2 regions of the Kitasatospora sp. NPDC008050 genome follow, and region 2 is predicted to be linked to the other one. Evidence: predicted binding sites of a transcription regulator. Region 2 holds the regulator's gene; the other holds the start of a gene.

Region 1 (3,405 bases), on a different contig from region 2:
GACCAGCTCCATCCGGTCCAGCAGCGCCTCCGGGATCGCCTCCAGCACGTTGGCGGTGGCCAGGAAGACCACGTCGGACAGGTCCAGCTCGACCTCCAGGTAGTGGTCCCGGAAGGTGTGGTTCTGCGCCGGGTCCAGCACCTCCAGCAGGGCGGCGGCCGGGTCGCCGCGGTAGTCCGAGCCGACCTTGTCGATCTCGTCCAGCAGGACCACCGGGTTCATCGAGCCGGCCTCCTTGACGGCCCGCACGATCCGGCCCGGCAGCGCGCCGACGTAGGTGCGCCGGTGGCCGCGGATCTCCGCCTCGTCGCGGACGCCGCCGAGCGCGACCCGGACGAAGTCACGGCCCATCGCGCGGGCCACCGACTCGCCCAGCGAGGTCTTGCCGACGCCGGGCGGGCCGACCAGAGCCAGCACCGCACCGCCGCGCCGCCCGCCGATCAGGCTCAGCCCCTGGTCGGCCCGGCGCTTGCGGACCGCCAGGTACTCCACGATCCGGTCCTTCACGTCGCCCAGGCCCGCGTGGTCGGCGTCCAGCACGGCGCGGGCACCGGCGATGTCGTAGGCGTCCTCGCTGCGCTTGTTCCAGGGCAGCTCCAGGACCGTGTCCAGCCAGGTGCGGATCCAGCTGCCCTCGGGCGACTGGTCGCTGGCCCGCTCCAGCTTGTCCACCTCCTTGAGGGCCGCCTCGCGGACCTTCTCGGGCAGGTCGGCCGCCTCCACCCGGGCGCGGTAGTCGCCCTCCTCGTCGGCGGCCTCGCCGTTCAGCTCGGCGAGCTCCTTGCGCACGGCCTCCAGCTGGCGGCGGAGCAGGAACTCCTTCTGCTGCTTGGCCACGCCCTCCTCGACGTCCTTGCGGATGGTGTCGTTGACCTCCTCCTCGGCGAGGTGGTCGCGCAGCAGCTGCAGGGCGAACTCCAGGCGGGCCACCTGGTCGGCCTCCAGCAGCACCTTGAGCTTCTGCTCGGCGGTGGCGAAGGGGGCGTAGCCGATGTTGTCGGCCAGCTCGCCGACGCCCTCGATGCCGGCCACCCGGTCCACGATCTGCCAGGCGCCGCGCTTGCGCAGCCACTGGGTGGAGACGGCCTTGTACTCCTTCACCAGCTCGGCGGCCCGGCCGCCGACCGGGATCCCGACCGAGGACTCCTTGAAGGGCGTGGTCTCGACCCAGAGCGCGGCGCCGGGGCCGGTGGTACCGACCCCGATCCGCACCCGGCGGACCGCGCGGACCAGCGCCGCCGGCTCGCCGTCGGCCAGCCGGCCGACCTGCTCGACCGTGGCCAGCGCGCCGACCGCGGCGTAGGAGCCGTCCAGCCGCGGCACCAGCAGCACCTGCGGCTTGCCACCGTCCACCGACGCCCCCGTGGCGGCCCGGGCGGCCTCCACGGCGGCGCGCACCTCGGTGTCCTTGAGGTCCAGCGGCACCACCATGCCGGGCAGCACGACCTCGTCGTCGAGCGGCAGCACGGGCAGGGTGAGCGAAGCGGACGTCGATGCCATGATCTCTCCCCAGTCAGTGAACTTGAGTCGACATGACTAAGGCTTCGCGAGGGCTGGATGTTCCCGGGACTTTGTTCGCCCTGAGCGATCAGGAAGAGAGGTCAGGAGGAGAGGTCAGGAAGAGCGGCCAGGGGGAGAGGTCCGCAGAGAAGGAGGAGAGGCCGGAGAAGAAGGGGGAGCGGCCCGGGATCAGGCCGACTGGTCGGGCAGGGCGAACCGGCGCGGCGCCCAGCGCGGCAGCCACCGCGCCACCCGGCCGCGCCCGCCCCCGGGCCGCTGCGGCGGGGTGCGGCGCAGCACGCCCCAGAGCGCCATCCCGACCAGCAGCGCCGTCGGGTGCCCGATCCCGGTGACCAGGTCGGTGCTGGAGACGACCTGGTGGCCGACCATGAGCAGCGCGCCGCCCACCGCGAGACAGCGCCCGCGCGGCGGCAGCAGCCCGGCCATCGCGCCCAGGCTGGCCAGCACGCCGTAGCTGACCCCGATGTCCAACTCGTCCAGCATGCTCGGCCCGACCTTCCCGGTGGCCACCGCGATCGCCACCACCGACTGGGAGAGCAGGGTGCCGACCACGTGCCCGGCGGCGAAGACGCCGGCCGCGCGCAACGAGCCGACCCGCCGCTCCAGCGGGGCGACGGTGAAGGCGAAGGCCCACAGGTAGGGCATCCAGGCCGGCCCGGCCACCCAGAGCCCGCTCATCAGCAGCGAGCGCAGGGGGGTGTGCAGCAGGTGGTGGCCGTCGGTGCTGGACATGGTCTGCAACTGGTGCACCAGGTCCGGGCTGGCCGCCTGGGCGAAGACCGTGGTGCCGGCCAGCACCGCCAGGTAGCCGAGGGCGAAGGGGTTGCGCCGCGGGGTGGGCAGCCGTTCCAGCACCCACTGCAGCGGCACGTCGCGCAGCCCGAACCGCAGGCAGGCCAGCGGCGCGACCGGCAGGTGGCGGCCGCGCGCCGCCCCGGCGACGGCCGATGCCCGCACCGGACCCACCCGGGTCGGGTCCGCCGGCACACCCGCCGACGCACCGAACGACGCGTCCGCCATGGCGCCTCCGTCCATCACTGCTGATCCACCAGGCGGCACCGCGGAGCCGCCGCCACGGCCGCACCCGGTGCGCCCGAACGCTCGCTGCGCGTGCACACCGTGCCATCGTTGGCTGAATTCGTCCACGGTACGACGTATGCCTGAGAGTCCGCTGAGGATCTGCTTGCCGTCCCCGTTACGGCAGTTCAGGAGTTGGTACGGACCAGAGCCGACGGCAGACCGCGGGGGGACCGGCTGCCGGGTTCCCGCATACACACCGTTACGGTGAGGCGACATGGACGGGTAAGGTAGCGGCCCGTACCGGGTCCCCGGGGCGCGTGTGACGGCCTGCGGTCCGGAAATCCACGGACACCTGCCGGTGCTCGCCGGGTGTCCGTACGCTGCGAGGTGTGCGCGCCCGGACCGGTGGTCAGGCCGCGGTCCACCCGTGCTTGGCGGAGCCGGGGTGACAGAACCGGTATCCGGAAAAAATCGACGGAACAAGACTACGAGCGGTGCCCGCCACTCCCACAGGTGGCGGCCCGCAGGCCCTGGGGGCGGTGGCGTGACCGTGACAGAAATTCAACAGGACACCAGCACGAGCGGTGTGATTGCCCAACGACGCGTCTTGGTGGTGGAGGACGAACCCACCATCGCCGAGTCCATCGCGGCCCGGCTGGGCGCGGAGGGCTTCAAGGTCGCCGTGGCCCACGACGGCCCCGGCGCGGTGGACGGCTTCCACACCTGGCAGCCCGACCTCGTGGTGCTCGACATCATGCTGCCCGGCTTCGACGGGCTGGAGGTCTGCCGCCGGATCCAGGCCCAGCGCCCGGTCCCGGTGCTGATGCTGACCGCCCGCGACGACGAGACCGACCTGCTGGTGGG
Region 2 (3,405 bases):
TGATGCCGAGGTTGCGGGCGATGACCCGGTGACCCACGCCCTGGATCATCATGCGCAGGATGTTGGCGCGCATCCGGGAGATGACCTCCGGCGGCACCTCGGTGGCCCCCAGGAACGGGCTCGACCGCTCCCACATCCGCTCGAACGAGTCCAGCATGTAGGCGACGATCGCCTTGTCGCTGACGAAAGCGGCCTTGTGCAGGTCGCCCTGCACGGGGATCACGGCGATGCGCCGGTCGATGATGAAGAGCCGGGTGAAGGGCTCCTCCAGGGTCCGGACCTCCCCGCCGCCCTCGGTCATGCGCTCGACGTAGTGCCGCGCGGGCGCCGAGTACCTGGCGCTCGGGTGGTAGAGGACCCGCCGGGCCACGCCGCGCCGGATCAGGGCCAGGTCGTCGGCGAGCGCCGCGTCGTCGACGTTCGACTGCCGTCGGCTGCCGCCGGGTTGTGCGGTGAGCACCTCGTACTGCGCGCCGTCGAGCAGGGCATCGACCCGCTGGCCTATCTCCACCGGGCCGTGGATGTGCTCCACCGGTCCGCCGGGGTGGGGCTGCTGATCCAGCGATTGATAAGCCTGGCTCAGCCCCTTGAGGGCATTGGGCACGGTTACGGCTTGGGAGAGCAGAGAAAGCGCTTGTCGTTGCCATGCCGAACTAAGCCGATTCGCCAGTCGACCGGGATCGGCGGCCGTCACCAGGAACTGTTTTCCTTGGCTGGGAACCAATAGACCCAGCTCGACCAGTTCCGCATACGGTCTGCCACGGTCCGCTTCCTCGAGCTCGCTGCTCCCACCTGCGGCTATGACCCGGAGATACAGAGACTTGGCCTCGGCGGATACGAAATCGATGCTCTCCTTATCCACCTCGCCACCGCCCCCGCCCATTGAACCCATCCCTGGCGCTCCCTCCCGGGAAACCGTTCCTTATCCAGACGTCAGCACTCTACGCAAGTGCAGGAGCGCTTGGCACCCCATCAATCGGTGGGCTACCAAGCGCTCCGGTCCGTTCCACTTGCGCTACCGCCGGGGCCGCCAGACCACCAGGGCGCTGGACTGCTGCGTCGGCTGGTAGGGCACCAGGTCCCGCCGGTAGGAGGCGTGCACCGCGGCCTCGCGGGCCTGCAGGGCGGCGCCGGCACCCTCGACCGCGGTGGCCAGCTCGGCGACCCGCGCCTGCAGGGCGGCGACCTGGTTCTCCAGTTCGATGATCCGCTTGATCCCGGCCAGGTTGATGCCCTCGTCCTGGGAGAGCCGCTGCACCTCGCGCAGCTGCTGGATGTCCCGGGCCGAGTAGCGCCGACCGCCGCCGCCGGTCCGGTCGGGGCAGACCAGGCCGAGGCGGTCGTACTGCCGCAGGGTCTGCGGGTGCAGCCCGGACAGCTCCGCGGCCACCGAGATCACGTAGACCGGGGTCTCCTCGGTGAGCACGTAGTGCGCGCCCGGCCCGGCGGCCCGGCGCGGCCGGGGGGCGGGGCCGCCGGGCAGGCCCTCGCCCAGGCCGACACCGATGGAGTCGGCCCTCTTGTCGGAATCACGCATGTCAGATCACGCTCCCTCCGCCGCCTTGAAGAGGGCGGCTCGCGGGTCCTCGGCTGCGGTGGCTTCGCGGTACTGCTCCAGAGCGTTCAGGGCCTCGCCGCTGGTCTCCTGAGGAACCGTCACTTCGACGGTGACCAGCAGGTCGCCCCGGGTGCCGTCCTTGCGGGTGGCACCCTTGCCGCGGGCCCGCAGGGTCAGGCCGTTGGCACTGCCGGCCGGCAGCCGCAGCTTCACGGCCGGACCGTTCAGGGTCGGTACGTCGATGGTGCCGCCGAGCGCGGCCTCGGGGAAGGAGACGGGCACGGTCACCGTCAGGTTGTCGCCCTTGCGCCCGAACACCGGGTGGGTGCTGACGTGCACGGTGACGAAGAGGTCGCCGGGCTGGCCGCCGCGCTCGCCCTGGGCGCCCTTGCCCTTGAGCCGGATCTTCTGGGCGTCCTGGACCCCGGCCGGGATGCGCACCTGCATGGTGCGGGCTGAGCTGGCCCGGCCGCTGCCGTGGCACTCCGTGCAGGGGTCGTCGACGATCATGCCGCGGCCCTTGCAGTCGCGGCACGGGTCGGAGAGCGCGAAGGCGCCCTGACCACGGCTGACGGTGCCGGCGCCGACGCAGGTCGGGCAGACCCGGGGCGTGCTGCCGGCCTTGGCGCCGGTGCCGGAGCAGACCCGGCAGGCGGCCTGGCTGGTCATCCGCAGCGGGACGGTGGCGCCGTCCACCGCCTCCTCGAAGCTGAGCGTGACCTCGGTCTCGACGTCGGCGCCGCGACGCGGCTGGGCCTGGCGGCCGCCGCGGTTGAACAGGCCGCCGAACACGTCGCCGATGCCACCGCTGCCGCCGGACTGCGCGCCGGTGAACAGGTCGCCGAAGTCGAAGCTGTAGCCGTTGCCGCCGGGGCCGCCCGAGCGCATCCCGCCGGAGCCGAAGAGGCTGCGGGCCTCGTCGTACTCCTTGCGGCGCTTCTCGTCGGAGAGCACGTCATAGGCCTCGGAGATGTCCTTGAAGCGGTCCTCGGCCTTGGTGTCGCCCTTGTTGGCGTCCGGGTGGAACTCGCGGGCGAGCTTGCGGTAGGTCTTCTTGATCTCCGCGGTGGTGGCGTCCTTGGGCACGCCGAGGACCTTGTAGTAGTCCTTCTCCACGTAGTCCTTCGTGCTCATGGCTGCTGCCACCTCCCGGGGTGGGTCGAAACGGTGCCGTGGGTCGATACGGCGCTGCGGAGCCGCCCGTCACCAGAGGTGACGGGAGACCCCGCAGCGCACAGCGTGTCAGTTGTCGCCCGCACCGTCAGCCTCGGGGGCTGTTTCGTTGCCGGCCGAACCTCCGGAGGCGGAGCTTCCACCGCCGGCCGGGGAACCCGGCTGCGGTTCGGCGACGGCCACCATCGCCGGGCGGATGATCCGCTCGCCGATCCGGTAGCCGGGCTGCAGGACCTGGACACAGGTGTCCTCGGTGACGTCCGAGGAGTAGCTGTGCATCAGCGCCTCGTGCAGGTTCGGGTCGAAGGGCTCGCCCTCCTTGCCGAACTGCTGCAGACCCAGCTTGGCGACGACGGTCTCCAGGTTGTCGGAGACCGACTTGAAGCCACCGGTCACCTCGCCGTGCTCACGAGCACGGCCGATGTCGTCCAGCACCGGGATCAGGGTCTCCAGGATGTTGGAGACCGCGATCTCGCGGACCGTCAGCCGGTCGCGCTCGACCCGCTTGCGGTAGTTCTGGTACTCGGCCTGCAGCCGCTGGAGGTCAGCGGTGCGCTCGGCCAGCTCGCGCTTGGCCGTGGCCAGCTCGTCCGAGGCCTCGGCGCCGGCCGGCGCCTCCTCGGCGGTCGGCAGGTCGGCCTGGTCGGCGCCGGAGTCGTCGCCGGGCTCCACGC

What was found. The regulator HspR, encoded in region 2, represses chaperone genes until heat shock. The targets are predictions, from matches to a motif close to TTGAGNNNNNNNNNCTCAA.
Region 1: a site for HspR is predicted at 1,523-1,541, ahead of lon (endopeptidase La). Genes of this name have one in related genera too.

The regions. Positions count from the first base shown of each region.
Region 1 is NZ_JBIBIJ010000002.1:674,647-678,051, reverse strand. Features, by position in the region: gene lon (endopeptidase La) at 1-1,500, opposite strand, end outside; gene ACFZB9_RS06460 (rhomboid-like protein) at 1,690-2,541, opposite strand; gene ACFZB9_RS06455 (response regulator transcription factor) at 3,092-3,405, shown strand, end outside.
Region 2 is NZ_JBIBIJ010000018.1:3,144-6,548, reverse strand. Features, by position in the region: gene ACFZB9_RS28525 (helix-turn-helix domain-containing protein) at 1-862, opposite strand, end outside; gene ACFZB9_RS28520 (heat shock protein transcriptional repressor HspR) at 1,016-1,537, opposite strand; gene dnaJ (molecular chaperone DnaJ) at 1,544-2,692, opposite strand; gene grpE (nucleotide exchange factor GrpE) at 2,801-3,405, opposite strand, start outside.